2 regions of the Methylibium petroleiphilum PM1 genome follow, and region 2 is predicted to be linked to the other one. Evidence: predicted binding sites of a transcription regulator. Region 2 holds the regulator's gene; the other holds the start of a gene.
The links. Region 2 encodes FliA, which starts transcription of late flagellar genes. Its sites were predicted from a motif close to CTAAAGTTTNNNNNNNNNNNGCCGNTA; they were not measured.
Positions count from the first base shown of each region.

Region 1: the regulator FliA is predicted to act here: its motif matches at 4,008-4,034, upstream of MPE_RS14470 (flagellin).

Region 1 covers NC_008825.1:3,054,114-3,069,476, forward strand. Annotated here, with positions in the region: gene fliD (flagellar filament capping protein FliD) at 1-996, opposite strand, end outside; gene MPE_RS14465 (flagellin) at 1,119-2,333, opposite strand; gene MPE_RS14470 (flagellin) at 2,546-3,760, opposite strand; gene flhD (flagellar transcriptional regulator FlhD) at 4,315-4,638, shown strand; gene flhC (flagellar transcriptional regulator FlhC) at 4,665-5,201, shown strand; gene MPE_RS14485 (class I SAM-dependent methyltransferase) at 5,270-6,163, shown strand; gene motA (flagellar motor stator protein MotA) at 6,366-7,226, shown strand; gene motB (flagellar motor protein MotB) at 7,357-8,319, shown strand; partial or broken gene cheY (chemotaxis response regulator CheY) at 8,387-8,782, shown strand; gene MPE_RS14505 (protein phosphatase CheZ) at 8,796-9,431, shown strand; gene MPE_RS14510 (hypothetical protein) at 9,451-9,978, opposite strand; gene MPE_RS14515 (sulfurtransferase) at 10,168-10,911, shown strand; gene MPE_RS14520 (cyanophycinase) at 11,130-12,452, shown strand; gene aotJ (L-arginine-binding protein AotJ) at 12,549-13,340, shown strand; gene MPE_RS14530 (ABC transporter permease) at 13,366-14,058, shown strand; gene MPE_RS14535 (ABC transporter permease) at 14,055-14,744, shown strand; gene MPE_RS14540 (succinylglutamate desuccinylase/aspartoacylase family protein) at 14,767-15,363, shown strand, end outside.
Region 2 covers NC_008825.1:3,266,317-3,281,679, forward strand. Annotated here, with positions in the region: gene flgE (flagellar hook protein FlgE) at 1-917, opposite strand, end outside; gene MPE_RS15500 (flagellar hook assembly protein FlgD) at 955-1,608, opposite strand; gene flgC (flagellar basal body rod protein FlgC) at 1,635-2,051, opposite strand; gene flgB (flagellar basal body rod protein FlgB) at 2,063-2,467, opposite strand; gene flgA (flagellar basal body P-ring formation chaperone FlgA) at 2,615-3,334, shown strand; gene flgM (flagellar biosynthesis anti-sigma factor FlgM) at 3,473-3,781, shown strand; gene MPE_RS15525 (hypothetical protein) at 3,822-4,214, shown strand; gene flhB (flagellar biosynthesis protein FlhB) at 4,384-5,547, shown strand; gene flhA (flagellar biosynthesis protein FlhA) at 5,657-7,759, shown strand; gene flhF (flagellar biosynthesis GTPase FlhF) at 7,797-9,362, shown strand; gene MPE_RS15545 (MinD/ParA family ATP-binding protein) at 9,394-10,293, shown strand; gene MPE_RS15550 (RNA polymerase sigma factor FliA) at 10,344-11,057, shown strand; gene MPE_RS15555 (methyl-accepting chemotaxis protein) at 11,089-12,435, shown strand; gene MPE_RS15560 (DUF6607 family protein) at 12,557-13,705, shown strand; gene MPE_RS15565 (wax ester/triacylglycerol synthase family O-acyltransferase) at 13,736-15,169, opposite strand; gene MPE_RS15570 (acyl-CoA-binding protein) at 15,278-15,363, shown strand, end outside.

The DNA of each region.
Region 1 (15,363 bases), 210 kb from region 2:
CTGGCGCAGCATGGCGCGGAACTGATTGCGCAGCCCCACGGCGGCGCTGTCGCCCTGCAAGGTGCCGCCGATCTTGTTCTCCTCGTCGTACTTGGTCTGCGTGACCAAGTAGGTGTTGAGCGCGTTGTAGGCGTCGGAGAACTTCTTGATCGCGTCGCGCATCGTCCCGGTGTTCGTCGTGACATTCACGGTGACCGGTGCGGTGGTGACCTTCACGAGATCGAGCGTCACGCCGTCCAGCGTGCCCGTCAGGCGGTTCGTGGGCGACTCGATCGCCAGGCCGTTGATCGATGCGAGGGCATTGACCGCGGCCTGCGTCTGCGTCATCGGGTTGGCACCGCTGGCCGGGTCGTAGGCCAGGCCCGTCAGCGCCCCGGTGGCATCGCTGACGGCGACGCGCAGGGTGCTGTCCAGTCCGGTCGTGGTGCTGGTCAGCGTGAGGCGGGCACCGTTCGCGTCGCGCACGATCGCCGCCGAGACTCCGGCGTTCGCCGCATTGATCTGCGTCTTCACCTGCTCGAGCGTCGTGCCCTCCGCGAACTCGAGTTCGAGCGTCGTCGATCCGGTCTTCGGGGTGAACGCCGGATCGTTCGCGACGTTGTAGCCGCCGAGTTCGATCGTCATCTTGCCGGCACCGACCACGTCGGTCGGCGCGGTGAACACCGCCGAGGCCAGGCTCTGCGCGCGTGCGATCTGGGAGACGCTGACCGAATAGCTGCCGATGGCGGCGCCCGCGCTGGCGGTGGCGGCGACCGAGGTGGCGTCGCTGGTGCCTGCCGACGCCGCTTGCCACAGGGTGGGCTTGGCGAGCGCCTTCGCAGCGTCGCCGACGGCGGACACCAGGCTCTGCAACTGACCGTAGGCAGAGACCTGGGTCTGCATGAACGTCGCCGCGGTCTGCATCTTCTCCAGCGGCTTGCGCTCCAGCGCCACGAGCTGCGAGACGATGCTGCTGACGTCGAGGCCGCTGCCGAGACCGGGTGAAGAAATGGCCATGCTGAGTCCGGACGGATTGATGAGGAGCTATCGGCGCTCGCGCAGAAAACTGAAGCCGCGGGCCCGGCGCCGTCAGGCACCGGACAGCCGCGGCTCTCCGAAGCAGGTCGCCGGAAGGCGTCTTACTTGAGCAGCGACAGCACCTGCTGAGGCAGCTGGTTGGCCTGCGCCACCATCGCGGTGCCGGCCTGCTGCAGGATCTGGGCGCGGGACAGGTTCGCCGTTTCCATCGCGAAGTCGGCGTCCATGATGCGGCCACGCGCGGCCGACAGGTTCTCGGCCTGGATCTGGATGTTCGACACCGCGTTCTCGAAGCGGCTCTGCAGCGCGCCGAGCGTGCCGCGTGCGCCGTTGATCTGGTCGAGCGCGCTGTCGATCTTCTTGATCGACACCCAGGTGGCGGAATCGGTCTCGATGTTCAAGTCGCTCAGGCCGATGTCGTCGGCGACCTCGGCGATCGCGTCGCCTTCGTCCAGGCCCGTCGTCGCCGTGGTGAAGCCGGTGAACTCCACCGCCAGCGCCGCGCCCGCAGCATCCAGCTTGGATGCCTTGATGTCGAGCTTGAAGGTCCCGTCGTCGTTCTTCACCAGGTAGGCGGAGACGCCGGTGTCCGTGGTCTTGCGGTTGATCGCCTCGGCGATCTGGCCCAGGCGTTCGGTTTCGGTGCTGGCCTCGGCGATCGGGCCGACCTCGACGATCTGCTCGTTCGCGCCACCGCCGTCGATCGTGATCTGCAGGTCGCCGTCGGCGATCGCGGCCAGGTCCGTGATGGTCGTGCCGTCGAGCGTCAGGTCGGCACTCGCGCCCTCGGCGTAGGTGATCTTCGAGAGCACCGCCGCGGTGGCGTTGGTCAGGCTGCCGACGGTGATCGCATCGCCGGAGTTGGCCCCGACCTGGAAGGTCGCCGCAGTGAAGGAGCCGTCGAGCAGCTTCTTGCCGTTGAAGCTGGTCTGCTTGGCCACGCGGTCGATTTCGTCGCGCAGCTGGTTCACTTCGGCCTGCAGCGCCTTGCGGTCGTCGGCGCTGTTGGTGGCGTTGGCCGATTGCACCGCCAGTTCGCGCATCCGCTGCAGCATGTCGCCCAGCTTGCCCAGCGCGCCTTCGGCGGTCTGGGCCAGCGAGATGCCGTCGTTGGCGTTGCGCGCCGCGACGTTCAGGCCGCGCACCTGGGTGTTCATGCGCTCGGCGATCGCCAGGCCGGCGGCATCGTCCTTCGCGCTGTTGACGCGCAGACCCGACGACAGCCGCTGCATCGAGGTGGCCAGCGAGGACTGACTGGTGTTCAGGTTCCGCTGGGCATTCAGCGAGATGACGTTCGTGTTGATGGTCTGGGCCATGGAAATGCTCCTTGAAGAATCGAGGATCTCCGGCCCGAAGCCGGCTTACCTGTTCGGTGTAGCCATTCTTGGTGACCTGCGGGGGTGACGATGGATCGAAAAGAGGCCGACTTCCGGCGCATTTCGGCCCCGGAAAGCAAAAGGCCCCGTCCTGACGGACGGGGCCCGAGGATCCCGGGGCCGGCGGCCCGGAGGCCGCCGCGGGAGGCCGATCAGCGCAGCAGCGACAGCACTTGCTGCGGCAGCTGGTTGGCCTGGGCCACCATGGCGGTACCGGCCTGCTGCAGGATCTGCGAGCGCGACAGGTTGGCCGTTTCCGACGCGAAGTCGGCATCCATGATCCGGCCACGCGAGGCCGCGGTGTTCTCCGCCTGGATCTGGATGTTCGACACCGCATTCTCGAAGCGGCTCTGGATCGCGCCCAGGGTACCGCGGGCACTGTTCACCTGGTCCAGTGCGCTGTCGATCTTCTTGATCGACACCCACACATCCGATTCGGTCTCGATGCTCAGCGCGTCGATGCCAATGGCATCCGTCACCGCGGCGGGCACGTCGCCTTCGTCCAGACCCGTGGTCGTGGTATCGAAGCCGGTGAACTCCACCGACAGCGGGGCACCGTCGGCATCCAGGCGCGAGGCCTTGATGTCGAGCTTGTAGGTGCCGTCGTCATTGGCCACCAGGTAGGCCGACACGCCGGTGTCGCTGGTCTTGCGGTTGATCGCCTCGGCCACCTGACCCAGACGCTCCAAGCCCGAGCTCGCTTGGGCGATCGCACCCACCTCGACCACCAGTTCGTTGTCGCCGCCGTCGTCGATCGTGATCTGCAGGTCGCCGTCGGCGATCGCGTCCAGCGTCGTGATGTCGGTGTCGTCCTTCGCCAGGTCACCGCTGGAGATTTCGGCGTAGGTGATCTTCGACAGGTTGCTGGCCGATGCGTTCGTCAGGCTGCCGACCGTGATGTTGTCGCCGGCGCCGGCGCCGACCTGGAAGGCCGCCGCGGTGAAGGAGCCGTCGAGCAGCTTGCGGCCGTTGAAGGTCGTCTGCTTCGCCACACGGTCGATTTCGTCGCGCAGTTGCGTGACTTCGGCCTGCAGGGCCTTGCGGTCGTCGGCGCTGTTGGTGGCGTTGCCCGACTGGACGGCCAGTTCACGCATGCGTTGCAGCATGTCGCCGACCTTGCCCAGCGCGCCTTCGGCGGTCTGCGCCAGCGAGATGCCGTCGTTGGCGTTGCGCGCCGCGACATTGAGGCCACGGACCGACGCGTTCATGCGCTCGGCGATCGCCAGACCGGCGGCGTCGTCCTTCGCGCTGTTGACACGCAGGCCGGAAGACAGGCGCTGCATGGACGTTGCCAGCGACGACTGAGAGGTGCCGAGGTTGCGTTGCGCATTGAGCGAAACGATGTTGGTGTTGACTGACATTGCCATGATCTGAATCTCCTGAACGGTTGAAATGACTCTCCGGCAGCGCCGGCATTGCCTCGGTGGCTCGGCCCTGGGGCCTCATCACCGTGAACTAACCCTCGATCTCCAACAGCGGGTTTCGAGGGCCTGCTGCGCCCGGCGTACGTCATCCTCAGATCTCGTGGGAGGGGCGGAATGGTTGTGCCCTCTACGAAACATCGGTCGCCTACTCCGGACCCCGGAACCGATCGCTTGGTCCCGTTGTGGGGGTTATCGGAGCCCGTCCTGGCAACTTGAGGGCTGCGGGTTTCCTGTCAGCCTGGCCGGGAAGAGCACTTTCCTCCTCACCACGGCCGTCATCGGCATCTCGCGCCGCCACTTGAGCCGCCGCGTCGACGCGCTGCCTACTGGGGCGTGTAGGAAGTTGCCTGACACGGGCGGTCGAATAAGCGAGACCCGAACCACAGAACTGGGCTGATGTTCCTGTGCATCTCCGATCTTCACAATCCATTTCACGCTGAAACGAACACCCGCTGCACCAGCGAAAGACGACCGGCAGCTGCACGAGGAGCACCCTGATGAACACCGAACAGATCCTGATCGAGATTCGCGAAGCCAATCTGTCCTACCTGATGCTGGCGCAGAGCCTGATCCGCGCCGACCGCGACCAGGCCCTGTTCCGCCTCGGCATCTCGGAAGAGACGGCCGACCTGATCGGCCTGCTGAGCCCGGCGCAGATGATGAAGATCGCCTCCGGCAACACGCTGCTGTGCCGCATGCGCGTGGACGACGAGATGGTGTGGAGCCTGCTGACCAACCACGGCAAGGGCGCCGCCAACGACAGCGTCAGCCGCCTGCACGCCAACATCCTGATGGCTGGCCGCCATCAGGAAGCCGCCTGACCGACGACCCCTGCGAGACCGACATCATGCGCAACAAGAGCATCCTCACCGAAGCCAAGCAGATCGAACGTGCCGTCACGCTGATCCAGCTCGGTGCCCGCCTGCAGGTGCTGGAGTCGGAGACCGACCTGTCCTACGAGCGCCTGCTGCGCCTGTACAAGGAAGTGGCGGGCAAGTCGCCGAGCAAGGGCCAGCTGCCCTTCTCCACGGACTGGTTCATGACCTGGCAGCCGAACATCCATGCCAGCCTGTTCCTGAACATCCACGAATACCTGAACAAGGTTGCGGCGCTCGACGAGATCGACACCGTGATCAAGGCCTACCGTCTCTATCTCGAGCAGACCGAAGCCCAGGGCCTGGAAGCGCTGCTGTCCGTCACGCGTGCCTGGCGCCTGGTGAAGTTCGTGGACAACGGCATGCTGACCATGACCGAATGCTCCAAGTGCGGTGGGCATTTCGTCACGCACCCGCACGAGATCGGCAAGCACTTCACCTGCGGCCTGTGCAACCCGCCGGCGCGCGCCGGCAAGGGCAAGGCGGCGGGCGCCCTCCAACTGCACTGATCTCCTCCCGCCGGCAGCCGCCCTCGGTACCGGCCCCTCCGTTCGCGGCCTCCTCCGGGACGCCCTCGATGTCATCCGCCCTGCCCGTCCCACCGGTCACCGCTGCGCGGCCCGACCCGGTTGCCCCGAGCGGCATCCGCCGCGGGCCGGCATTGCAACGCCTCTGGCCCCTGCCCGCGTTGCTGGGCTGGGCCGCCGCCTGGGCGCTCTTCCTGCTGTTGCGCTCGACACCCGCACCGCTCTGGCTGGCGATCGCCTGCGCTTCGGCCACCGGCCTGGCTCTCGGCAGCCTGAGCGGCACCCGCATGCGCAGCCTGATCGTCGCAGCCGGCTTCCCGGTGTCGCTGCTGGCCAGCGGCGCCGCGAGCGGCTTGCCCGGCTGGGCGTGGCTGCTGCCGCTGGCCCTGCTGCTGCTCGCCTATCCGCTCCAGGCCTGGCGCGACGCACCGCTGTTCCCGACGCCGGCCGGCGCACTCGACCGCCTGGCCGAGCGCGTGCCGCTGCCGCCGGGCGCGACCGTGCTCGACGCCGGCTGCGGACTCGGTGCCGGACTCGCGGCGCTGCGCCGCGCCTACCCGCAGGCCCGGCTGGAAGGCGTCGAATGGAGCTGGCCGCTGGCGCTGGCGGCCCGGTTGCGGCACGGCAGAGCGCCGGTCGGCGCCGCAGTCCGCCGCGGCGACATGTGGGCCGAGGACTGGCGCCCCTGCGCCATGGTCTATCTGTTCCAGCGCCCGGAAAGCCTGCCGCGCGCGGTGGCCAAGGCGAGCGCGGAACTGGCCGACGGCGCCTGGCTCGCCAGCCTGGAGTTCCCGGCACTGGCGCTGGAACCGCAGGCCCGGCTGCAGTGCCCCGACGGCCGGCCGCTCTGGCTCTACCGCACGCCCTTCACCGCCGCGGCTGGAGCGACGGCCCCCGACGCTGCGCCCGCACGGCGCCCAAGTTCCCGCTCCAGGCGCCGATAAGGGCCGGAGCTGGCGCGTTTCGCGCCCCGCTCCGCCTTGCCTCCGGCTGGCCTGCCGTTCGGCCGGCCGGCCGCGCGTCGGGCGGTCCGTCACGTTCTGTCACCGACTGCACGCCTCAAGTCCGGTGACACCGGGCCGATAAGCAAGGACAGAACCCTCCGCAGGGCCTCGGGCTCGCGGCATCTCAACCGGACCGCTCACCATGTTCGTCATCATCGGCTACGTCGTCGCGCTGGGCTGCATCTTCGGTGCCTACGCCATTCACGGCGGGAACATGCAGGTCATCCTGCATGCGATCCCGACCGAGATGATGGCCATCGGCGGCGGCGCGGCCGGCGCCTTCGTGGTCGCCAACCAGCCCAAGACGCTGAAGGCGGTGCTGAAGGCGATCCCGACGCTGCTGAAGGGCTCCAAGTACACCAAGGCGCGCTACATGGAGTTGATGGCGCTGCTCTACGACATCCTGCAGAAGGCCCGCAAGGAAGGCCTGATGGCGATCGAGAAGGACGTCGAGGACCCGCACAACTCACCGCTGTTCAAGAAGTACGCGACGGTCGGCTCCGACCACCACGTGGTGGAATTCGTCACCGACTACCTGCGCATGATGGTGTCGGGCAATCTCAATCCGCACGAGATCGAGTCGCTGATGGACAGCGAGATCGAGACCCATCACCACGAGGCGCACGCCCCGGCCGCCGCGATCGGCCGCCTGGCCGGCGCGCTGCCCGCCTTCGGCATCGTCGCAGCGGTGCTGGGCGTCGTGAACACCATGGGCTCGGTCGGCCAGCCGCCGGCGGTGCTGGGCGGCATGATCGGCTCGGCGCTGGTCGGCACCTTCCTGGGCATCCTGCTGGCGTATGCGGTGGTCGAACCGCTCGGCGGCCTGCTCGAGCAGAAGAACGATGAGGGCTCCAAGGAGCTGCAGTGCATCAAGACCACGCTGCTCGCGAGCATGCAGGGCTATGCCCCGGCGATCGCGGTGGAGTTCGGTCGCAAGACGCTGTACTCGACCGAGCGCCCGTCGTTCAGCGAGCTCGAAGGCCATGTGAAGGGCAAGAAGTGAGCAACCTGACCGAAGCGCCGCCGGGCCGCCGCCGGGCCGCTCCCAAGGCGGACCGCGCCCCAGGGGCCATCCAGGGCCCCTTCGTGGCCCATGCGGGCAGGCGCCGTACTCGGCGACGTGGAGGCATGTGATGGCCGGCGACGCGAAGAAACTGCAGCCGATCATCGTCAAGAAGATCAAGAAGGGCGGCCACGCTGCGCACGGTGGCGCGTGGAAGATCGCCTACGCCGACTTCGTGACGGCGATGATGGCCTTCTTCCTGCTGATGTGGCTGCTCGGTTCGACCACCGAGGGCGACCGCAAGGGCATCCAGGACTACTTCAACAACCCGATCAAGGTCTCGATGATGGGCGGCTCGGGGTCCGGAGACTCGTCGAGCGTCGTCAAGGGCGGTGGGCAGGACCTCACGCGCAGCACCGGCCAGGTGAAGCGCGGCGATGTCGAGGCCGAACGCAAGAGCTACACGCTGCAGGCGCTGAAAGCCACGCGCGCGCAGCAGGCCTCCGCCGAGGCGGAGAGCCTGAAGATGCTGAAGGGTCGCGTCGAGTCCAAACTCGCCAACGATCCGCGCTTCAACGAGCTGAAGGCCCAGATCCGCTTCGACATGACGGCCGACGGCCTGCGCATCCAGATCGTCGACGAGCAGAACCGACCGATGTTCGCGACCGGCTCCGCCGTCGTGCAACCCTACATGCGCGAGTTGCTTCGCACCATCGGCGGCGTGCTGGCCGAAGTGCCCAACAAGCTGACGCTGGAAGGCCACACCGACACGGCGGCCTTCAGCGCCGGCGCCGGCGGCTACAGCAATTGGGAACTGTCGGCCGACCGCGCCAACGCATCGCGCCGCGAGCTCATCGCCGGCGGGTTGGCCGACGAGAAGGTGCTGCGCGTGCAAGGCCTGGCTGCCAGCAGCCTGTTCGACCGCGAGCAGCCGCTGAATCCGGTGAACCGGCGCATCAGCATCATCGTGATGAACCGGGAGGCCGAGGACCGCTTCCACGGCAGTGCGGACACCGAAGTGCAGCCGCCGGCCCTGGAAGTTGCGACGGCACTGGCCGAATCGGCCTCAAGTCCGCGGGCCGACACCCGATAACCCGTACAGAACACCGCATGGCCCGCCCCAGGGCAGCATGAACCGATAGCGCGCGAGGACCCTGACCATGAGCACCCCCGACCTCAAATTCCTGATCGTCGACGACTTCTCGACCATGCGCCGCATCGTGCGCGGCCTGCTCAAGGAGATCGGCTACGTCAACGCCGATGAGGCCGAGGACGGCGCCGTGGCGCTGCAGATGATGAAGACCTCGAAGTAAGACTTCGTGGTCAGCGACATCAACATGCCCAACATGAACGGCTTCGACCTGCTCAAGGCCGTCAAGGCCGACGACAGCCTCAAGCACATCCCCGTGCTGATGGTGACGGCCGAGGCGCGCAAGGAAGACATCGTGCTGGCCGCACAGACGGGAGCGGCCGGCTACATCGTCAAGCCCTTCACGAAGGCGACGCTGGAGGAGAAGGTCCAGAAGATCATGCAGAAACTGGCGGCCACGGCCTGAAGGACAACAGCCCATGAAGATGGACGACACGGCCTTGCTGGCCCATCCGCCGACGCCCAGTACCTCGCCCGAGGTGTTCCAGCAGCTCGGTGCGATCACGCGCCAGTTGCACGACACCCTCGCGCAGCTCGGCGTCACGCCCAAACTGCAGCAGGCGGCCGAAGGCCTGCCCGACGCGCGCAGCCGCCTCAACTACATCGCCGAGAAGACGGCGGCAGCGGCGAACAAGGTGCTGAACTCGGTCGATCAGGCCAAGATGGAACACACCCGCATCGCCGCCGAGACGCGCCGCATCGCCGCCGCCATCGTCGCCGATCCGGTGAAGGCCGTGGCCTCGGGCTCGGTGATGAACTTCGTCAGCGATGTCGAAGCCGCCACCGCACGCATCGATGCCGATCTGACCGACATCATGATGGCGCAGGACTTCCACGACCTCACCGGGCAGGTGGTGGCCAAGGTGGTGTCGCTGGCGAGCGATCTGGAAGACAGCCTGGTGAAGCTGCTGGTGCAGGCGGCACCGCCCGAACAGGCGCAGAAGGTGGTCGAGAACACCATCCTCAACGGCCCGGTGGTCAACCCCGAGGGGCGGACCGACGTGGTGCAGAACCAGGGCGAGGTCGACGACCTGCTGGCCAGCCTGGGATTCTGATCCGGCGAGGGCCGGCGTCTCAGTGACTGCGGCTGGCCGTGCGGAGCAGCGAACGCGAGGGCAGCGGCCGGATCACCCGGCTCGGGCGGTAGGCCGAGCGCACTCGCAGCGGTGGCAGCATCGTAGCCATGGTCGTCGGCATGAGCACCGCGTCTGGCGGCAGCGCCTGGACCCTCGGTGCGGCGCGCAGTGCCTGGGGTGCACGCGCCAGGAAGCGACGGCGCAGCTTGCGAAGCCGCTCCAGATCCGCCGCCGCGATCGAGCACCAGAACGCGGCGAAGACACCCAGGCAACTCAGCATCCATCCGGCCCCGTCGCCAAGCGGCTGGTCGAGCGGAGTCAGCAGCGTGGCGGCCATCAACGCCAGCGCCATGAACACGGCCAGGTCGAAACAGAGGGCGCCGGCCGTGCGGGTGAAGCAGGGGCTGATCTGCCGCCGTGCGGCGCGCAAAGCGCCTTGCACCTTGCCCACCAGGCGCTGGGCGGTGGCCCAGACCGCCAAGGCGACGGGGCCCGGTTTGTCCACTGTGCTGTCCATGATCGTCATCCTTGCCGGCGCTTCCTTGCCGTGACCGATAAGGTAGCGAATCCCGGTCGCGGCAACACCCCGCGATTGCAGGGCGCGCCACAAGCTGGTGCGGCACTCGATCACGTCCGGAGGAAAGCCCGCCCTCACTGACGCACGCTAAAGGTGCGCTGCACCGCCGTCCGCGCCGGTGATTTCTACAATCACCCGATGCCCAGCCCCGCCGTCCTGAACCTCGCCGCCTACCGCTTCGTCGCGCTCGACGATCTGGAGGCCTTGCGCGAGCGGCTGCTGTCACAGGCCCAGGCGCTGGCCCTCAAGGGCAGCGTCCTGCTGGCCGAGGAAGGCATCAACCTGTTCCTGGCCGGTGCGGAGGCCGACGCCCGCGGTTTCCTGTCGTGGCTGCGCGGCGACGCGCGGTTCGCCGACCTGCAGGCCAAGGAGAGCTGGAGCGAGCGCCCGCCGTTCCAGCGGCTGCGCGTCAAGCTCAAGCGCGAGATCATCCGCATGGACCATCCGACCGTCCGTCCGGTCGACGCCCGCGCACCCGCGGTGGATGCCGCCACGCTGGCGCGCTGGCTCGATGCCGGTCGGTGCGACGCCGGCCGGCCCTTGCTGATGCTTGACACCCGCAACGGCTTCGAGGTCGACGCCGGTCGCTTCGCCGGCGCGATCGACTGGCGCCTGGAGCGCTTCGGCGAATTCCCGGCTGCGCTCGCCGCCCATCGCGCCGAACTCGCCGGCAAGACCGTGGTGAGCTACTGCACCGGCGGCATCCGCTGCGAGAAGGCCGCGTTGCTGATGCGCGAGCAAGGCGTCGAGCACGTGCTGCAGCTCGACGGCGGCATCCTGCAGTACTTCCAGACCGTCGGCGCACGCCACTACGAAGGCGGCTGCTTCGTGTTCGACGAGCGCGGCACGCTCGACGCCGACCTGCAGCCGGCCCCGGCGTGAGCGCCCTCGCCGCGGGTCGGGGCGCCCGCTGCCGCCGCCGGCAGGCGCGAGACTTGCTCAAGCGTGATGCCTGCCGCAGTTCGTGCTTGCCCGACTCGGCGGATCGCCACATCGATGCCAAGATCGAATCTCTGCAACGCGCCATCACCGGAGGCTTCATCACCATGCCGGCCCCACTGCTCGCTGCTGCATCCGGCCCCTCGCACCGGAAGGGTCCCGTGTTCTCCCGGACGACGGGACGCTGGATCGTCATGCTGCTCGCCTGGGCAGTCACGACGACGGCACTGGCGGCGGCGTCCGCCGCCGGCACGGCCCCCACCGGTTATGCCGTGCCGATCGGTGGCGAACTGAGGTACGACAACACCGCGGTCTGGTCGCGACTGGTGCAACTGTCGGGCGGACCGGGCTCGCGCTGGGTGGTGATCCCGGCGGCGTCGTCTGCCCCCGAGAAGACCGGCGAGATGGTCGTCGATGCCCTGCAGCGCCACGGCGCCCAGGCCGTGACCCTGCCGGTCGCGCCGGAATGGCAGGGCTACGAAGTGGCCGAGGCGGTGCACGACCCGGTACTGATCGAGCAGGTGCTGGCAGCCACCGGCATCTATTTCGCCGGGGGGGCGCAATCGCGCATCACCGACTCGCTGCAACCCGACGGCCTGCCGACGCCGCTGCTGCAGGCGATCTGGAGCGTGTACCGCGCCGGCGGCGTGGTGGCCGGCACCAGCGCCGGCGCCGCAGTGATGAGCGAGACCATGTTCCGCGACGCCTACGACGTGCTGCGTGTGCTCAAGCGCGGCCGTCTCGACGAAGGGCAGGAGATCGGCCGCGGCCTGGGCTTCGTCGGACCCGAACTGCTGATCGACCAGCACTTCCTCAAGCGCGGCCGCATCGGCCGCCTGCTCCCGCTGATGGTGCAGAAGGGCTACCGCCTCGGCCTCGGTGTGGAGGAAAACACCGCCGCGATCCTGCACGACGGCAAGGTCGAGGTGGTCGGCGGCAAGGGCGTGCTGCTGGTCGACCTCGGCGCGGCCTCGCAGGACGGCCGGCTCGACGCCTTCAACCTGCGCAATGCCAAGCTCACCTACCTGGACCGCGGTGACCGCCACGACCTGCACAGCGGCGTCACCACGCCCTCGCTGCAGAAGCTCCAGGGGCAACTGATCGACCCGGGTTCGCCGGACTTCGCGCCGAGCTTCGAGAGCGCGCCGTTCCAGAACGACATGCTCGGCCCCTCGACCATCGTCGACGCGATGGGCTCGCTGCTCGACAACCGCGACACCGAGGCCACCGGCCTGGCCTTCAGCGGCACGCCGCGCGCCAGCGATCCGCAGCCCGACCTGGGTTTCGAGTTCCGGCTGCGGCGCGGCCCCGACAGCCACGGCTGGTACACCGGCGCCTTCGGCGGCGACGACTACACGGTGCTCAACCTCTACCTCGACGTCACGCCGATCACCATCGCCCGTCCGCTCTACGGCCCCGCGACCGCCTCCGCGACCGACGCCGTGGTGCCACGCTACGAGCCGCTGGCGCCGACCCTGCCCTGAGCGGCCGCCCGCAGCGGCTAGCATGGCGACCGGCGACGGCCCGTGCGCTGCGCTCGCGCGCCACCCCCGCCCTTCCAACGACCGCATGAGGACCGCATGACCCGTTTCGCCTCCTTCCTGGCCCTGACCGCCGTCCTGCTCTTCGCGGCCGAGCGTGGCCTGGCCGCCGACGGGAAGAAGCTGCGCATCGCGGTCGAGGGCGCCTACCCGCCGTTCAGCGAGGTCACACCCTCCGGGCAGTTGAAGGGCTTCGACATCGACATCGCGAACGCGCTGTGCGCCCAGATGAAGACCGAATGCACGCTGGTGCAGCAGGACTTCGACGGCATGATCCCGGCGCTGCAGGCGCGCAAGTTCGACGCCATCGTCGCGTCGATGTCCATCACGCCGGAGCGGCAGAAGGTCGTGGCCTTCACCGAGCGCTACTACCAGACCCCGGCGCGGCTGGTCGCCAAGAGCGGGAGCAAGCTGGAGCTCACGCCCGAGGGCCTGAAGGGCAGGAAGATCGGCGTGCAGCGCTCGACCATCCACGACCGCTTCGCCACCGCCACCTTCAAGGGCGCCGAGATCGTGCGCTATACCAAGCAGGACGAGGTTTTCCTCGATCTCGCCGCCGGACGCATCGACGCGACGCTGCAGGACTCGGTGGCCGCCGACGTCGGCTTCCTCAAGACACCGCAGGGCAAGGGCTACGGCTACATCGGCCCGTTCTACGACGACGAGAAGTTCTTCGGCGTCGGCGCCGGCATCGCGCTGCGCAAGGGTGACACCGAGCTGCAGTCGAAGCTCAACGCGGCGATCAAGGGGATCCGCGCCGACGGCACCTACAAGAAGATCCAGGACAAGTACTTCGACTTCGACGTCTACGGCGAAGCGCCGAAGAAGTGAGGCCCGCCGCCCTCGCACCGCCCCGCTGATGCTGCACGGCTATGCCCCCTCGCTGCTGAACGGCACGCTGCTGACCCTGGCGCTGGCGCTGCTGTCGCTGGCCATTGCCGTGGTGCTGGGCCTGGCCGCCGCGAGCGCCCGGCTGTCGCGCTCGCGCTGGCTGCAGGGCGGCGCGCTGGCCTACACCACGCTGATCCGCGGCGTGCCGGACCTGGTGCTGATGCTGCTGGTGTTCTTCGGCGGCCAGCTTGCGGTCAATGCGCTGGCCCAGCAACTGGGCTTCGCGGACTACATCGATGTCGACCCCTTCGTGGCCGGCGTGCTGACGATCGGCTTCGTGTTCGGCGCCTACCTCGGCGAGACCTTCCGCGGCGCCTTCCTTGCGCTGGCGCCCGGCCAGCGCGAGGCCGGCCTGGCCTGCGGCATGAGCCGCTGGCAGGTGCTGCGCCGGCTGCTGCTGCCGCAGATGCTGCGCTACGCCCTGCCCGGCCTGTCGAACAACTGGCTGGTGCTGGTCAAGAGCACCGCCATCGTCTCGGTGATCGGCCTGAACGACATGATGCTGCGCGCCACCCAGGCGGCCGGCGCGACGCGCGAGCCCTTCGTCTTCTACGCCAGCGCGGCACTCATCTACCTCGCCATCACCAGCGTCAGCGAGCTGGGCTTCAAGGCGCTGGCCCGCCGTCTCGCGGTCGGCGTGAGGACGGGCGCACTGTGAACTTCGAGGCCATCGCCGAGAGCCTGCCGCTCTACGCGAGCGGCCTGGCCACCACGCTGCAGCTGCTGCTGATCTCGCTGGCAATCGGGCTGGTGGCGGCACTCCCGCTCGCGGTGCTGCGGGTGTCGGCCTCGCGGTGGCTGCACGGCCCGGTGTGGTGCTTCACCTACGTGATCCGTGGCACGCCACTGCTGGTGCAGCTGTTCCTCGTCTACTACGGTCTGGCGCAGTTCGAGTGGGTGCGCGCCAGCATCGCCTGGCCCTGGCTGCAGTCGGCCTGGTTCTGCGCCTGCCTGGCGTTCGCCGTCAACACCTGCGCCTACACCACCGAGATCATCGCGGGCAGCCTGAAGGCCACGCCGCATGGCGAGGTCGAGGCGGCACGCGCACTGGGCCTGTCGCGTGCCCAGGTGTGGCGCCGCATCCTGCTGCCCTCGGCGCTGCGGCGTGCGCTGCCGGCCTACGGCAACGAGGCGGTGCTGATGCTGCACGGCACCTCGCTGGCCAGCGTGGTCACGCTGCTCGACCTCACCGGCGCCGCGCGCGAGGTCAACTCGCGCTTCTACCTGCCCTTCGAAGCCTTCCTGACGGCCGCTGCGGTCTACTTGGGCCTGACGCTGGCGCTGGTGGGTGCGCTGCACGCGGCCGAGCGCCGCTGGCTCTCCCACCTGCGCCCGCGCGCCTGAGCCTCCGGAGACCTCCACCACCATGCAACGCCGCGACCACCCCTTGCCCAGCCGCAGTCTCGGCACGCTGCGCACGCTCACCAGCTTCCACTATGGCCCGCCCGGCGGCCCGAAGGTCTACGTGCAGGCTTCGCTGCACGCCGATGAGTTGCCCGGCATGCTGGTCGCGCACCACCTGCGCGAGCGGCTGGCCGAGCTGGAGGCCCGGGACGCGCTGCGCGGCGAGGTGGTCGTGGTGCCAGTGGCCAACCCCATCGGCCTGTCGCAGTGGCTGCTGCGCAGCCCGATCGGCCGCTTCGAACTCGCCAGCGGCGAGAACTTCAACCGCCACTACCCGGCGCTGCGCGACGCGGTGTGGGCGCGCATCGAGCCGTCGCTGGGGCCGGACGCGCAGGCCAACGCCGCGCTGGTGCGGGCGGCGCTGCGCGAATCGGTGGCGCTGCTCACCGTGGAGTCCGAGCTGGAGGCGCAGCGCCGCACGCTGCTGGCGCTGGCCTGCGACGCCGAGGTGGTGCTGGACCTGCACTGCGATGCCGAGGCCGTGCTGCACCTCTACGCCGGCACGCCGCTGTGGCCGCAGACCGAACCGCTGGCACGCTACCTCGGCGCCCAGGCAACC
Region 2 (15,363 bases):
AGCTGGCCGGGCGCGTAGCCGGTCTGCGACATGTCGGTCACGCCGAAGCCCGAGCCGTACTGCGTCGCGCTCGTCACGTCGAGTTCGATGCCGGTGATCGGCAGCGTGGTGCCGCCGGCGGCGTTGGTGGTCGCGGGGATGTTGATCGGCACCGCACCGACCGGCGCCGTCGGCGCCGAGCCGTTGGCCGGGAAGGTCATCGTGGTGCTGGGCAGCGCGGCGCCAGTGCCGTCGACGCTGATCGGCGTGCCGTTCGCGGTCACGTACACGTCCCACTGGTCGGCGCCGGACTTCTGGAAGTAGTAGGTCAGCGCCACGTCCTGGCCCTTGGCGTCGTAGACCGTCACCGAGGTGGCGTTGTTGTAGGTGGCCGGATCGTCGAAGTCGATGCCGCCGGTGGCCGGCGTGGTGACGGCCTGGCGCGCGTCGAGGTTCATCTCGATCGCGATGCGGTCGGTCGCGCGCGGCGCGATGCCGGCGGTCGGCAGCTGGATCGCCTGGGCCTGGCCCGGCACGATCACGCCCTGGCCGTCGGCCGGGTAGCCCAGCAACTTGTAGCCCGAGTTGTTGACGATGAACCCCTCGCGATCGATCTTGAACTGGCCGTTGCGTGCGTACATGGTCGGGTTCTTGCCGTCGCTCACCTGGAAGAAGCCTGAGCCGTTGATCGCCAGGTCCATCGGGTTGTCGGTGGTGGTGATGTTGCCCTGCGTGAACTGCTGGGCCACGGTGGCCAGATTGACGCCGATGCCGACCATGTTGGTGCCCGAGCCGTTCAGCGCGTTGGCGTACACGTCGCCGAACTCTGCGCGCGAGCTCTTGGCCCCGAAGGTGGATGCATTGGCGACGTTGTTGCCGATGATCTCGAGGTTCTTGCTGGCGGCGTTCAGACCGGACAGACCTTGCTGGAAGCTCATGGGGAATTCCTCTTCGGTAGGGGGCGGCAGGCGCGGCTCAGGAGATGGCCTTGACCTGGGTGTAGGGGATCGAGCCGCCGAACAGCAGCTCCAGGTTCAGGGTGTCGCCGCTGGTGGAGACGGCCTTCACGAGATCGGTGGTGAGCGGCGTGGCCGTCAGCGTCGTGCTGCCGGCCTTCGCCGTGACGCGGAAGGTCATGCCGTCGGTGCTGGTGCCGGTGGGCGCAGTCCATTCGAAGCCGCTGCGGCCGGCCGAGGCGGCCCCCATGTTGATGGTGTCGACCACCCGGCCGCTCGGCGACAGGATCTCGACCTTCACGCTGTCGGCTGCGTTGGCGAGCTCGAAGCCGCCGGCCGTCGTGCCGTCCTCGCCGAAGTGCAGCTTGCTGCCTGCCATCAGCACGGTGTGGCCCACCAGCCCGGCGCCTTGCAGCACCTGCGAGGACAGCATCTGGCTCGACAGCGACTTCACGGTCTGGTTGAGCGTGCTGATGCCGGTCACCGTGTTGATCTGCGCGATCTGGCTGGTGACCTGCGCGTTGTCCATCGGGTTCATCGGATCCTGGTTCTTCATCTGCGTGACCAGCAGCTTGAGGAAGCGTTCGGAGCCGTCGTCCGTCTTGGTGGTGGTGCTGCCGTTCAGCGCGTCGTACACGCTGGACGAACTGTTGGTGACGGGGGCGGTGGCCATGGCGGATCCTGTTCAGGAAGGAGTCGTTACTGACCCATCTGCAGCGTCTTCAGCAGCAGGGTCTTGGCGGTGTTCATCACTTCGATGTTGTTCTGGTACGAACGCGAGGCCGAGATCATGTTGACCATCTCCTCCACCGCATTGACGTTGCTGTAGGTCACGTAGCCGTCGGCATCGGCCTGCGGATGCTTGGGGTCGAGCACCTTGCGGCCCGGGGCGTTGTCCTCGGTGACCTGCGAGACCTGCACGCCGGCGGCGGTGCCGGCTTCGCCGGGCTGCTGGAAGGGCAGCGTCTGGAACACGACCTGGCGCGCCTTGTAGGCCTTGCCGTCGGGGCCGGCCACGGTGTCGGCGTTGGCCAGGTTGGAGGCGACGACGTTGAGCCGCTGGCTCTGCGCGCTCACCGCGCTGCCGCTCACGTTGAAGATGTTCAACATCGACATGATCGTTCCCCTTACTGGCCGGTGATCGCGCTGAGCATGGTGCGCACGCTGCCGTTGATGAAGCGCAGCGTGGCCTCGTAGTGCACGGCGTTGTCGGCGAAGGCCGCGCGCTCGCGGTCCATGTCGACCGTGTTGCTGTCCAGATTGGTCTGGCTCGGCGTGGCGTACTTCAGTCCGGCTTCGCTGCGCGCACCGGCGGTCGGGCTCAAGTGCCCGGCCTGCGTGGCCGATAGCGCATTGCCGGGCGTTGCGGCGCCCGTGGCCTCGCGCAGCGCGGCACCGAAGTCCATGTCGCGGGCCTGGTAGCCCGGCGTGTCGGCATTGGCGATGTTGCTCGCGATCAGGCGCTGGCGCTCCGACCTCAGCAGCAGCGCCTGGGTCTGGAAGTTCAGCGAGTTCGTGAGTCGGTCCATCATGATGAAGTGCCCGGACGGATGGCCACGCTGGGTGGCAATGGTGGGCATTCTTGGTCGTGACCGTCTGAAACATTAGCGGGAATAGGACCCTCTTCCCCGCTCAATTCCCGGCCCGCCGACGCAGGCCGCCCCCTAAAGTCCTGCTCGATGAAGCCGAACGCCGTCCCTGCCGCCCTCGCCCTGTGCCTGCTCCTGCTGGCCGTCGCGACCGCGTCGCTGCCCGCCCGGGCGCAGGACGCCGCGGCCACCGCCGTGCTGGCCGAACAGGTGCGCAGCCTGGCCCTGAAGAGCTCGCAGCCGGCTGCCGGCCTGCGGGTCGAGGTCGAGGCCGGCGCGCTGGACCCCCGCCTCAAGCTGGCGCCCTGCCAGCAGATCGAACCCTATCTGCCCACCGGCTTCAAGCCGTGGGGCCGCACGCGCGTGGGCCTGCGCTGCCTGCAGGGCGAGAAGAAGTGGAACGTCTACCTGCCGATCACCGTCAGGGTGTACGGCCGCGCGCTGGTCGCCGCCAGCGCGCTGCCGGCCGGTACCGTGCTCACCGCCGCCGACCTGCGCGAAGCCGAGATCGACCTCGCGGCCGATCCGGCCGCCGCCCTCACCGATCCGCAGGAGGCCATCGGCCGCTCGCTGCTGCGCATGGTCAGCGCCGGCGAAGACCTGCGCCAGAACCTGCTGCGCGCCCGCCAGTGGTTCGCCGCTGGCGAGACCGTGCAGCTGGTCGCCGTCGGCCCCGGCTTTTCCGTCCAGAGTGAAGGCCAGGCGATCACGCCGGGCCTCGACGGCAGCCCGGTGCGCGTGCGCACCGAGAGCGGCCGCATCGTCACCGGCCTGCCGGTCGGCGAGCGGCGCGTCGAGTTGCGGCTGTGACCCGCGCCTGAACCCGGAGCTTGCCGTGCCATCGCGTCGCTGTTACAAAAGAATCTCTCAAGTTCGGCGAGCCCTCGTCGATACCGCTGGGATGTTGAACCGTCCGGGGGCTCTGCCCCTGGATTGCAGGAGTCCGTCATGAAGATCGGTCAAACCTCCACGCCCGCCGCCGATGCTGCGATCCTGGCTCGCTCCAATGCCGAAGCCGGCGCCGCAGCGGCCAAGGCCCGCGTCGCTCAGGCCGCAGACGCCGGCACCAGCACGGTGGAGCTCTCCAGCACTGCGACGGCCCTGCTGGCCGGCGCCAGCAGCCCGGAGTTCGACGCTGCCAAGGTGGAGCGCATGAAGCAGGCGATCGCCGACGGCTCCTTCAAGGTGAACGCCGATGTCATCGCCGACAAGCTGATCGCCAATGCGCAGGAAATGCTCGACGCCGTGAAGCGCTGAGCCCGGTCCGCCGATTCCCACCGCCCTTCCCCACGCCCTCATGCAGACCGATCCGAGCTCCACCCAGCTGCGCGCGTCTGCGCCCCAGATCCTCGAGGCCTCGATCGCCGACGTCGAGCAGCGCCTGGCCGCCCTGGCGCAGGCGCTGCTCGAGCGCGACAGCCGCGGCGTCGACACGGCCGCCGTCGAGCTGCAACGCGCCCTGGCCACCGCCCTCGACTGCTTCAGCCGCCACCGCGGCCCGGTGCCGACGGCCCTGCGCCAGCGCCTGGCCCAGGCCAGCGGCCAGGTCGCCTCGCAACGCGACACGCTGGCGCGCGCCACCGCGGCCCTCGACCGCGCGATCGAGGTGCTGATCCCGCGCGAAGCAGCCGTCTACAACGCACGCGGCGCAGCAGCGCTGGCCGCGCACAGCGGGGTGGTGAAGGCCTGAGGCCCGGCGAACCCCAGGCTTCTTCCTCGCGGCGCTCTCAGGAGCGCCGTTCGCATTCCGGGCGGCATTCGGCCCGCGACCGGAAAAGCACGGTCCCTGCCCCGCTTATCTCGCTCAAGTTTTCGCGGCCTCCCGGAAGAATCCTCCTTCAGGACTCTTCCGAGGAACCATGGCCGATCAAGGCGCCCAAGACCGCAACCTGCCCGCGTCAGAACGCAAGCTGAAGAAGGCGCGTGAAGACGGGCAGGTGCCGCGCTCGCGCGACCTCGGTCACTTCGCGGCCGTAGCGGCCGGCATCGCCCTGCTGGCGGCGATGGCCCCCACTGCCACCGGCTGGATGACGCGGCTGCTGCAGAGCGGCCTGCGCTTCGATGCCGGCACCCTCAACGGCACCGCCAGCATGTCCGAGCGCCTGGCCGAACTGGGCGTGCAGTTCGCGTGGGCGATGCTGCCGATCGGGGCGGTGATGGTGCTGGCGGCGCTGGCGAGCAGCCTCACGGTCGGCGGCTGGAACTTCACGCTCAAGGCGATCGAGCCCAAGTTCAGCAAGCTCAACCCCCTGACCGGTCTCCCGCGCATGCTGTCGGCCGACCGCCTGGTGGACACCGTGCGCAGCTGCGTGCTGGCGCTGGTGATCGGGCTGGTCGGTGCCTTCTATCTGTCGCAGAACGTCTTCCAGTTCACCAGCACGCTGACGCTGCCGCTGCCCACTGCGCTGGCCCAGGCCGGCAACGACGTGCTCTACGGGCTGATGTTCCTGCTGCTCGCGCTGGCCGTGTTCGCCCTGATCGATGTGCCACTGCAGCGCTTCCAGCACGCCAAGCGGCTGAAGATGAGCCACCAGGAAATGAAGCAGGAGCACAAGGAGAACGAGGGCAACGTCGAGGTCAAGGCCAAGGTCAAGGCGCGCATGCGCGAGATGGCCAACCGCCGCATGCTCGCCGCCGTGCCCAAGGCCGACCTGGTGGTGATGAACCCGACCCACTATGCGGTCGCGCTGAAGTACGAGGAAGGCCGGGGCGGTGCCCCGCGCGTGGTCGCCAAGGGCGCCGACCTGATGGCGATGCGCATCCGCGACCTCGCCAAGGATTCCAAGGTGCCGGTACTGCAGGCCCCAGTGCTGGCGCGTGCCCTGTACGCGCACGCCGAGCTCGACCGCGAGATTCCGATCGCGCTCTACACCGCGGTGGCCCAGGTGCTGGCCTATGTGTACCAGCTGCGCGCCGCGCTGGCCGGCAAGGCACCGCTGCCGGGCGAACTGCCCGAGCTGCCGGTGCCCGCCGAGCTCGACCCGCACAACAAACCGTCTTCCGATGCCGGAGCCCTCGCATGAAGTCACTGACACCCATCGGAGCTGAGCGGGCCGAGCGCCGGGCCGCTCCCAAGCCGGCCCGCACCCCCACGGGGGGGCGAACGGCGTACTCGCCGGTCGGGGGGCGGTCATGAACCCGATGCTCTCCCAAGTCCAGGCCTGGCTGGGTCCCAACGCCCGCATGATCCGCAGCCTGGCAGTGCCGCTGCTGGTGCTGATGGTGCTGGCGATGATGGTGCTGCCGCTGCCGCCGCTGGCGCTGGACCTGCTGTTCACCTTCAACATCGCGATCGCGCTGATGGTGATGATGGTGTCGGCCTACATGGTCAAGCCGCTGGACTTCTCGGCCTTCCCGGCGGTGATCCTGCTGACCACGCTGCTGCGGCTGTCGCTGAACGTGGCCTCGTCGCGCGTGGTGCTGATGGAAGGCCACACCGGCCCGGGCGCCGCCGGCGCGGTGATCGAGAGCTTCGGCCACTTCCTGATCGGCGGCAACTTCGCGGTCGGCATCATCGTGTTCGCGATCCTGGTGGTCATCAACTTCATCGTGGTGACCAAGGGCGCCGAGCGCATCGCCGAGGTCGGCGCGCGCTTCACCCTGGACGCGATGCCCGGCAAGCAAATGGCGATCGACGCCGACCTGAACGCCGGCCTGATCGACGAGAAGGAGGCCAAGCGCCGTCGCGCCGAGGTGGGCAACGAGGCGGAGTTCTTCGGCTCCATGGACGGTGCCAGCAAGTTCGTGCGCGGCGACGCGATCGCCGGCATGCTGATCCTGTTCATCAACATCGTGGGCGGCTTCATCATCGGCGTGGTCCAGCACGACCTCAGCGCCGGCAAGGCCGCCGACAGCTACATCCTGCTGGCCATCGGCGACGCGCTGGTGGCGCAGATCCCGGCCCTGCTGATCTCGGTGGCGGCCGCCATGGTGGTGTCGCGCGTCGGCAAGGAGCAGGACGTCGGCGAACAGATCATGGGCCAGATGTTCAAGACGCCCAAGTCGGTGGGCATCGTTGCCGGCGTGATCGGGCTGCTGGGCGTGATCCCGGGCATGCCGCACTTCGTGTTCCTGCTGATCGCGAGCGCGCTCGGCTACGTCGCATGGCTGATGCACCAGCGCGAGCAGCGCGCCAAGCTGGCGCCCCCCAGGCCGGCCGCCGCGGCCGGCCCGGCCCCCGACGCCGAGGCCAGCTGGGACGACCTGCAGCCGGTCGACACGCTGGGCCTGGAAGTGGGCTACCGCCTCATCGCGCTGGTGGACAAGGAACGCCAGGGCGACCTGATGACGCGCATCAAGGGCGTGCGCCGCAAGTTCGCGCAGGACGTGGGCTTCCTGCCGCCGTCGGTGCACATCCGCGACAACCTCGAGCTGCGCCCCAGCATGTACCGGCTCACGCTGCGCGGCGCCGTGATCGGCGAGGGCGAAGCCTTCCCCGGCATGCTGATGGCCATCAACCCCGGCCACGCCAGCACGCCGTTGATCGGTACCACCACCACCGACCCGGCCTTCGGCCTGCCCGCCACGTGGATCGAGGAGCGCCAGCGCGAAGCGGCGCAAATGGCCGGCTATACGGTCGTTGATTGCTCGACCGTGGTGGCGACCCACCTCTCACACTTGATGCAAGTGAATGCAGCGCGCCTGCTGGGCCGCGTGGAAACGCAGCAGCTGGTCGAGCATGTGACGAAGTTGGCACCCAAACTCATCGAAGACGTGGTCCCGAAGATGGTCCCCATCGCCGCCCTCCAGAAACTGCTCCAGCTGCTGCTGGAGGAAGGCGTGCACATCCGCGACATGCGCTCGGTGGTGGAAGCGCTGGCCGAGCACGTCGGCGCCAACCCCAACCTCGCCAACGACCCGCAGGAGCTGTCGCGCCGTATCCGCGTGGCACTGGCGCCTGCGATCGTGCAGCAGATCTACGGCCCGGTGCGCGAGCTCGAGGTGATCGCCATCGAGCCCGACCTCGAGCGCCTGCTGTCGCAGGCCCTGACCTCGCAGAACGGCCCGGTGCTGGACCCCAGCATGGCCGACATCCTGACCCGTTCCGCCGCCGACTCCGCCAAGCGCCAGGAGGACCTGGGCCACCCGGCCTGCCTGCTGGTGCCCGATGCGATCCGCGTGCCCATCGCCCGTTTGCTCAAGCGCGCCGCGCCGCGGCTGCGTGTGCTCTCGCACAGCGAGATCCCAGACACCCATTCGATCCGCATCGGCTCGATCATCGGCGCCGCCGCTTGATCCGCCCCCCTGACAGACCCCGACCCAGAGGCTCCGCATGAACGTCCAACGCTTCACAGGCCGTACCTCGCGCGACGCGATGACCAAGATGCGCCAGGCCCTCGGCGACGACGCCGTGGTGCTGTCGACCAAGCCCTGCCCCGAAGGCATCGAGATGCTGGCGATGGCGCCGGGCGCGCTGGCCGCGGTCGAGCGCCAGGCCGCCGTGCAGCAGCAGGCCGCCGCCGCGCAGCCGGCGCCCGCCAAGCCCGCGAAGCCGGTCAAGGCCGCCAAGGGTGGCCGTTCCGCGACGGCCGACGATGTGCAGCAGGACGTGGAACAACTGTCGATGAGCACGCTGTCCTTCCAGGACTACGTGCGCGACCGCATGCTGAAGAAGCGCGAGGCCGCGTTGCGCGGCGAAGCGCTGCGCGAGGAACGCACCGAGCCGACCCTCAACGTCGCCCCGATGGCGCCGGCCCGTGCCGCCGCCCAGGCGACGCTGTACGCCCAGGATCTGGACGACGACGATGCGGTCGACGCGGCGGTCGATGCCGTGCAGCACCGGATTGCCAGCCAGCAGGCCGCCACCATGCCGGTGCTGCGCGAGCAGGTGGTCTACGGCCGCCAGACACAGTCCGCCACCGCCAGCCCGCCGATCCTGCGCGAGGCCCAGGCCGATGCCACGATGCTGAGCGAGCTGCGCTCGATGAAGGGGCTGATCGAAGAGCGCTTCGGCGCGCTGGCCTTCATGGAGAAGCTGCAGCGCGAGCCCGCTCAGGCCAAGCTGACCCAGAAGCTGCTCGAGTGCGGCTTCTCGCCGGTGCTGATCCGCAAGCTGGTGGCTGGCATGACGGCCGACGTCGGCGACGAGCAGGCCTGGGCCGCCAGCGTGCTGGAGCGCAACCTGATGACCGGCGAGCGCGAGCTGCCGATCGAGGACCAGGGCGGCGTGTTCGCGATGATCGGCGCCACCGGCGTCGGCAAGACCACCTCGACCGCCAAGCTGGCCGCCGCCTTCGCCACCCGGCATGGCGCGTCCAACCTCGGCCTGATCACCCTCGACGCCTACCGTCTCGGTGCCCACGAACAGCTGCGCGCCTACGGCCGCATCCTCGGCGTGCCGGTGCACACCGCCCACGACCGCACCGCGCTGGAAGACCTGCTGGAGCTGCTGTCGGCCAAGAAGATGGTGCTGATCGACACCGCCGGCGTCGCCCAGCGCGACACCCGCACGCGCGAACTGCTCGACATGCTGGCGCACCCTTCGATCAACAAGCTGCTGGTGGTCAACACCGCCGTGCAGGGCGAGACCATCGACGACGTGATGACCTCCTACCGTGCCGCCGCCTGCAAGGGCATCGTGCTGTCCAAGCTCGACGAGGCCGTGAAGCTGGCGCCGGCACTCGACGCCGTGATCCGCCACAAGCAGAAGATCGTCGCGGTGGCCAACGGCCAGCGAGTGCCCGAGGACTGGCATCGCCTGTCGGGTCAGGCCCTGGTGCACCGCGCGCTGCGCGCCACCGGCAGCCCGGCCTACAACTTCGACGCGAGCGAGATGAACCTGGTGTTCGCCACGCCGCAGATGACGGAGCGCCGCCCCGTACCGGCCGGCCGCGCCTGAGCTTCCAGATCCCGACGACCCCGCTGCCGCCATGTCCACCGACCTGCCCCGCCGCGCCTGCCGCCCCGCCACCGACAGCTGGTACAACCAGCTCGACGATCTGCCGACCCACCCCGCACCGGCCGACCAGGCCCAGGGCCTGCGCCGCCTGTTCGTGAGCCGCACGATGCGCTGCATCCCGGTGGTGTCCAACCCGAAGATCGCCTTCGGCGGTGCCCTGCTGGAGCGCCTGTGCAGCGCCTACGCCGAGCAGGGTCTGCGCACGCTCGTGGTCGACGCCGGCGAGAACGCCCGCGCACCAGCCGAGCTGGCGAGCTTCGACCTCGCAGAGGGCGTGGAGACGCTGAGCCCGCACGTGAGCTACCTCGCTGCCGGCGGCCTGACGCTGCGCTTCGTGGATGCGAGCGGCTCGACCTCCGGCTTCCTCGACGCCATTTCCGAAGCCGCTCCCGACATCGATGTGCTGCTGGTGCATGCCAGCGCTGCCGAACTGGCCCGTCTGTTCGCGCGTCGCGTTCAGGAGCTGCAGGCGGCCACGGTGCGCCCCATCGTCCTGTGCGACGAGCAGCCCGACAGCGTCACGCACGCTTATGCGGCCATCAAGCTGCTGGCGACGCGCGCCGCCTTGCTGACGCACGACCTGCTGTTCAGCGCCCCGCCCGATTCGCCGCGCGCGGCCAAGGTGGCCGAACGCATGGCGCGCTGCGCCGACGACTTCCTGGGGGCCACGCTGCACGACTGGGTGGCCGTCGACCCGGCCGAGGCGCCCACCGATGGCCCGAGCCTGCGGCTGAAGCGCCTGGCACGTGAACAGCTCGCCTGCGCACTGCCGCACACCGTGAGCGACAGCGTGTTCGGCGCACTGGCCGGCGAGATCGGCGCACGCTCCGCGCTGCCGTCGCTGGGCTCGCGCCTGCCGCGGTCGCGCTGAATCCCCGATCGAAGACCGAACGAACCGCCGAACACCGCCTGGAGCCCGACATGTACACCGCCACCGGTCGCCTCGAAACGAACGCCATGATCAAGCAGTACAGCCCGCTGGTGCGTCGTCTTGCGCACCAGATGATCGCCAAGCTGCCGGCCAACGTGGAGATCGACGACCTGATCCAGGTCGGCCTGATCGGCCTCACCGACGCGATGTCGCGCTTCGACAGTGCGCAGGGCGTGCAGTTCGAGACCTTCGCCACCCAGCGCATCCGTGGCGCGATGCTCGACGAGCTGCGCGGCAGCGACTGGATGAGCCGCGGCAACCGCAAGCAGCAGCGCGAGATCGAGGTCGCGGTGCACAAGCTGCAGCAGCAGCTCGGCCGCGCGCCGGCGGAGAGCGAGATCGCCAAGCAGATGGGCCTGTCGCTTGCCGACTACCAGGAGCTGCTGGGCAAGGTGCGCGGCACGCAGCTCGTCTATCTGGAGGACATGTCCGGCGACGATGGCGACAACGACTTCCTCGACCGCCACGTCGCCGACGAGAACGAGAACCCGGTGGCCCTGCTGCAGGACCATCGCATGCGCCTGGCGCTGATCGAGGCCATCAAGACCCTGCCCGAGCGCGAGCAGTTCGTGATGGGGATGTACTACGAGCAGGACATGAACCTCAAGGAGATCGCCGCAGTGCTGGGCGTGACCGAATCGCGCGTCTGCCAGCTGCACAGCCAGTCGATCGCGCGCCTGCGCGCCAAGCTGCGCGATCACTGAAACCCAAACAAGAAGCGAGCACGAGACAACCATGCTGAGCCTGTTCAAGAAGACCCCGAGCGCGGCCACCGACCCGGCACCCGTCGCGGCGCCAGCTCCCGACCTGCGCCAGGCGGTGCAGAGCATCGCCCAGGCGGCCTCCCGTCTCGGCCGTGACGCGGCCGAGGTGCGCGGCCTGATCGAGGACAGCAACCAGGTCAACCAGCGCCAGGTCCAGGCGCTGCAGACGCTCGGCAGCCAGCTGGGCGAGGTGCAGCGCGCGCAAGGGGGCATCGGCACCACCACCACCGAGAGCCTGAAGGCGGTGGAGCGCGCACGCGCCGCGGTGGAGCAGGTGGGCACCGAGGTGGGCGGCATCGTCGACACGCTGCGCCAGGTGGCGGCCGCGGCCGGACAGATCACGCAGATCGCGCTGCAGACGCGGCTGGTGGCGTTCAACGCCTCGGTCGAGGCCGGCCGGGCCGGCGAGGCCGGACGCGGCTTCGGTGTCGTGGCCGACGCGGTGAAGGACCTGTCGGCCAAGGTCGAGGCCTCGTCGAAACAGATCATGAGCACCGTGGCCGAGCTCGACCAACGCGTCGGCGCGCTGGCGCGCGAGATCCAGTTGCGCGAGGGCGAGGCGCCGCAAGGCGCCTTCCACCGGGCGCTGGCCGAGGTGCAGGGCGGGGTCGGCAGCATCAGCGCCGCGGCGGTGCAGAGCCGCACGATCTGCGACGGCCTGAACGAGCAGATGGCCGCGATCGACCGCGAGATGCAGCGCTCCAGCCAGACGCTGGGCAGCGCCACGGCGCGCAGCGAAGCCTTCCTGAAGGTCAGCGAGAACATGATCGAGGTGGTGGCCGACTGCGGCATCGACACCGACGACACGCCCTACATCCGCGGTGTCCAGGAGGCGGCCTCGCAGATCAGCAAGTTGCTGGAGGACGCGCTGCGCACCAACACCATCGCCATCGCCGACCTGTTCGACGAGAACTACCAGGCCGTGCCCGGCACCAACCCGGCCCAGCACACCACGCGCTTCGTCGCGCTGGCCGACCGGCTGTTCCCGCAGGTGCAGGAGCGCCTGCTGACGCTGAACCAGAAGGTCGTCTACTGCATCGCGGTCGACCGCAACGGCTACGTCGCCACGCACAACCGCCAGTACTGCAACCCGCAGCGCAGCAACGACCCGGTGTGGAACACCGCGAACAGCCGCTACCGCCGCATCTTCAACGACCGCACCGGCCTCGCGTCGGCGCGCAACACCCGGCCCTTCCTGCTGCAGACCTACCGGCGCGACATGGGCGGCGGCAACTTCGTGCTGATGAAGGAAGCCGCAGCACCGATCACCGTCAACGGTCGCCACTGGGGCGGCGTGCGGCTGGCGTTCCAGTTCTGAGCCTGACCCGATCGACACAGGACGGCGCCCCAGGGCGCCGTTTTTCATGGGCGAGCGCCAAGCCCGGACATTCGGCAGGTGCATTGCGGCCGGCCGCGCGAACGCGCACAGAATGCGCCGCATGAAGAAGTCCCCCGCACTGCTGTTCCTGCTTGCGCTGCTGACCCTGCCCTGGGCCGCTGCGGCCTACACCGAGGCGACTCCGGCCGCCGCACCCAGCCAGTTCATCTTCGCCTGGCCGCTCGGCGAGGCGGCACTGAAGCCGCGCGGCGCCAGCACGCGCGGCGTGCCGGTCGAGCTCGACACCGCGGCCGGCGAGGCCTGGAAGCGGCTGCGCGAGCCCGGGCTCAGCGCGCGCGAGCGCGACCGCCGCGCCATCCTCGCGATGGCCGGTCCCTACCGCGTGAGCTTCGACTTCCTCGAAGTGCTGCGCTTCGACCCCGCGCTGAAGCCGGACGCGCCCTACCAGAGCTGGGGCACCGAGCAGGTGTTCGTGTCCGAGGACCGCGGCGACTTCATCGCGCTGCAGCACATTCTGGTGATGAGGGTGCAGATGCAGGACGGCCAGGTCAGTGAGCCCATCGTCGTGCGGCACTGGCGGCAGGAGTGGCGCTACGAGGCCGACAGCCTGCTCGCCTACGAAGGCCGCAACACCTGGGTGCGCCGGCCGGTGCCGGCCGGCGAACGCAGCGGCAGCTGGGTGCAGAGCGTGCTGCAGGTCGACGACTCGCCGCGCTACGCGGCGCGCGGGCGCTGGCAGCATGGCGACAGCTTCTCCACCTGGATCGGCGACGAGACCTGGCGCCCGCTGCCGCGGCGCGAGTTCAGCGTGCGCAGCGACTACCAGGTGCTGGTCGGCAGCAACCGTCACACCATCACGCCCGGCGGCTGGGTGCAGGAGGAGAACAACCTGAAGCTCGCGCTCGGCGACGGCGGCCGGCCGCGCGCGACGTTGCCCTATCTGGCGCGCGAGTACGGCGTGGCGCGCTACGAGCGCATCACCGGCCACGACTTCAGCGCCGGCCAGACCTACTTCGAGCGCACCGAGCCGTTCTGGGCCGAGGTGCGCGCCGCCTGGCGCCGCATCGGCAGCGCCCAACCGCGCTTCGCGCTGCGCGCACCGGTCGACCAGGGCGGGCTGTTCGCGCCCTTCTTCGAGTACGCCGAGGGCCTGGTCGAGGGCAAGCGTTTCGACGTCGACGATGCCCGGCGCTTCATCGACCGGACGCTGGCCGAGCGCTACCTGGCCGGCCTGCCGGCGCCGCCGTGATCGCCACCGCCGGGCGTGCGTGAGGCGCCCTCACTCACCCCACGGCAGCATCAGCGTCACCAGCAGCAGCTTCTCGAACTCGGGGGCGAAGCGCTCGATGATCGCCTCGGGGTCCGGGCACAGCGTCGAGTCGGTGATCAGCCCGAACTGCACGCCGCCACCATAGGAGAGGATGGACACGCCCATGCCGATATCGCCCGACTGCGGCACCCAGAACATGGTCTGCCGCAGCGTGGCGCCGCAGAACTTCAGCGGTTCCTTCGGTCCCGGCACGTTGGTCATGACCGCCGTCGCCTTCTTGGCGAACAGGTTCAGCAGCGCGTGCTGCACCGGCTTGACCAGCAGCCCGGCGATGGCGAGCACGCCGAACGCGAGCACCGGCTGGTAGCTGCCCTTGAGCTCGTTCATGCGGCGGCGCACCGCGTAGACACGCTGCACCGGGTTGGCGATGCCGATCGGCAGCACCAGCGGCACCAGGCCGAAGCGGTTGCCCAGCTGATGTGCCTTCTCCAGCGGCCGCAGGTTGACCGGCACCATCGCACGGATCTCCTTGCCGGTGGGATCTTCGCCCTTCGCCGCGAGGTAGCCGCCGATTGCGCCGGCGGCGCAGGCCAGCAGAACGTCGTTGATCGACGCGCCCAGTGCCTTGCCGACCGAGCGCACGTCGTCCAGCGGGATCGGCTCGCACCAGGCCACGCGCTTGCCGGTGCCGGGCTTGCCCTTGAGCCGCGTCGGCGAGTCGTCGGGCATCAGCGCGAGCGCAGCGACGTCCTTGACGATCTGGGCGCCGGTGAGCGCCATCTCGACCGAGCCGAACAGCGGCTGCTGCGGCTTCGACAGCAACTCGACGGACTTGGCCACGCCGTCGCCGTAGAGGCCGATGGCCTTGATCGCGACGTCGGTGATCGGCTTGAGCACCGCGTCGCTCAGCCAGTCCTTCTCGTCGTCGGGCTTCTGCGCGCGCTCGGGCGGCGGCTTGCCGCCGTCGGTGATCGACAGCATCACCGAGATCAGCGCGATGCCGTCGGCGATGCAGTGGTGGATGCGCGCGATCATCGCGCTGCCGCGCCGGCCTTCGACGTCGGGGTAGTCCTCGATCAGGTGCAGCTGCCACAGCGGGTGGGCCGGGTCGAGCGGCGTGGTCGCCAGCTCGGCGGCCCGCGCCTCCAGCGCCTGGCGCGGGCTCTGACCCTTGCGCGGCGACAGTCGCTCGCTGCGCACGTGGCGCTGCAGGTCGAAGGCGCGGTCGGTGACCCAGCTCGCGCCCATCGCGTCCTCCACCACCTTCTGGCGGAAGCGCCTGTACTTCAGCAGGCGCTCCTCGACACGCTGGCACAGCGCCGCATGCGACACGCCGGGCTCGAGCAGCCAGACGCCCAGGATCATCATCAGGTTGGACGGGTTGTCCATGCGCAGCCACGCGGTATCGACACGCGACATGCGCTCCGGCGTGGCGGTGGCCATCAAGGGTCTCCTCGGGTTGTTCTCGGGTTTTGGCCGCGACGATGCTCGGTAAGATCGACAGCGTCAATCTGATTTTCACTGCTGTCCCCTGCCCACGAGGAGCGCTCCATGGCCGATCTGAAAGCCCGCTTCGATGCCGCCGTCGCTGCGTCCAAGACCCTGCCGGAGAAGCCGGACAACCAGACCTTGCTGAG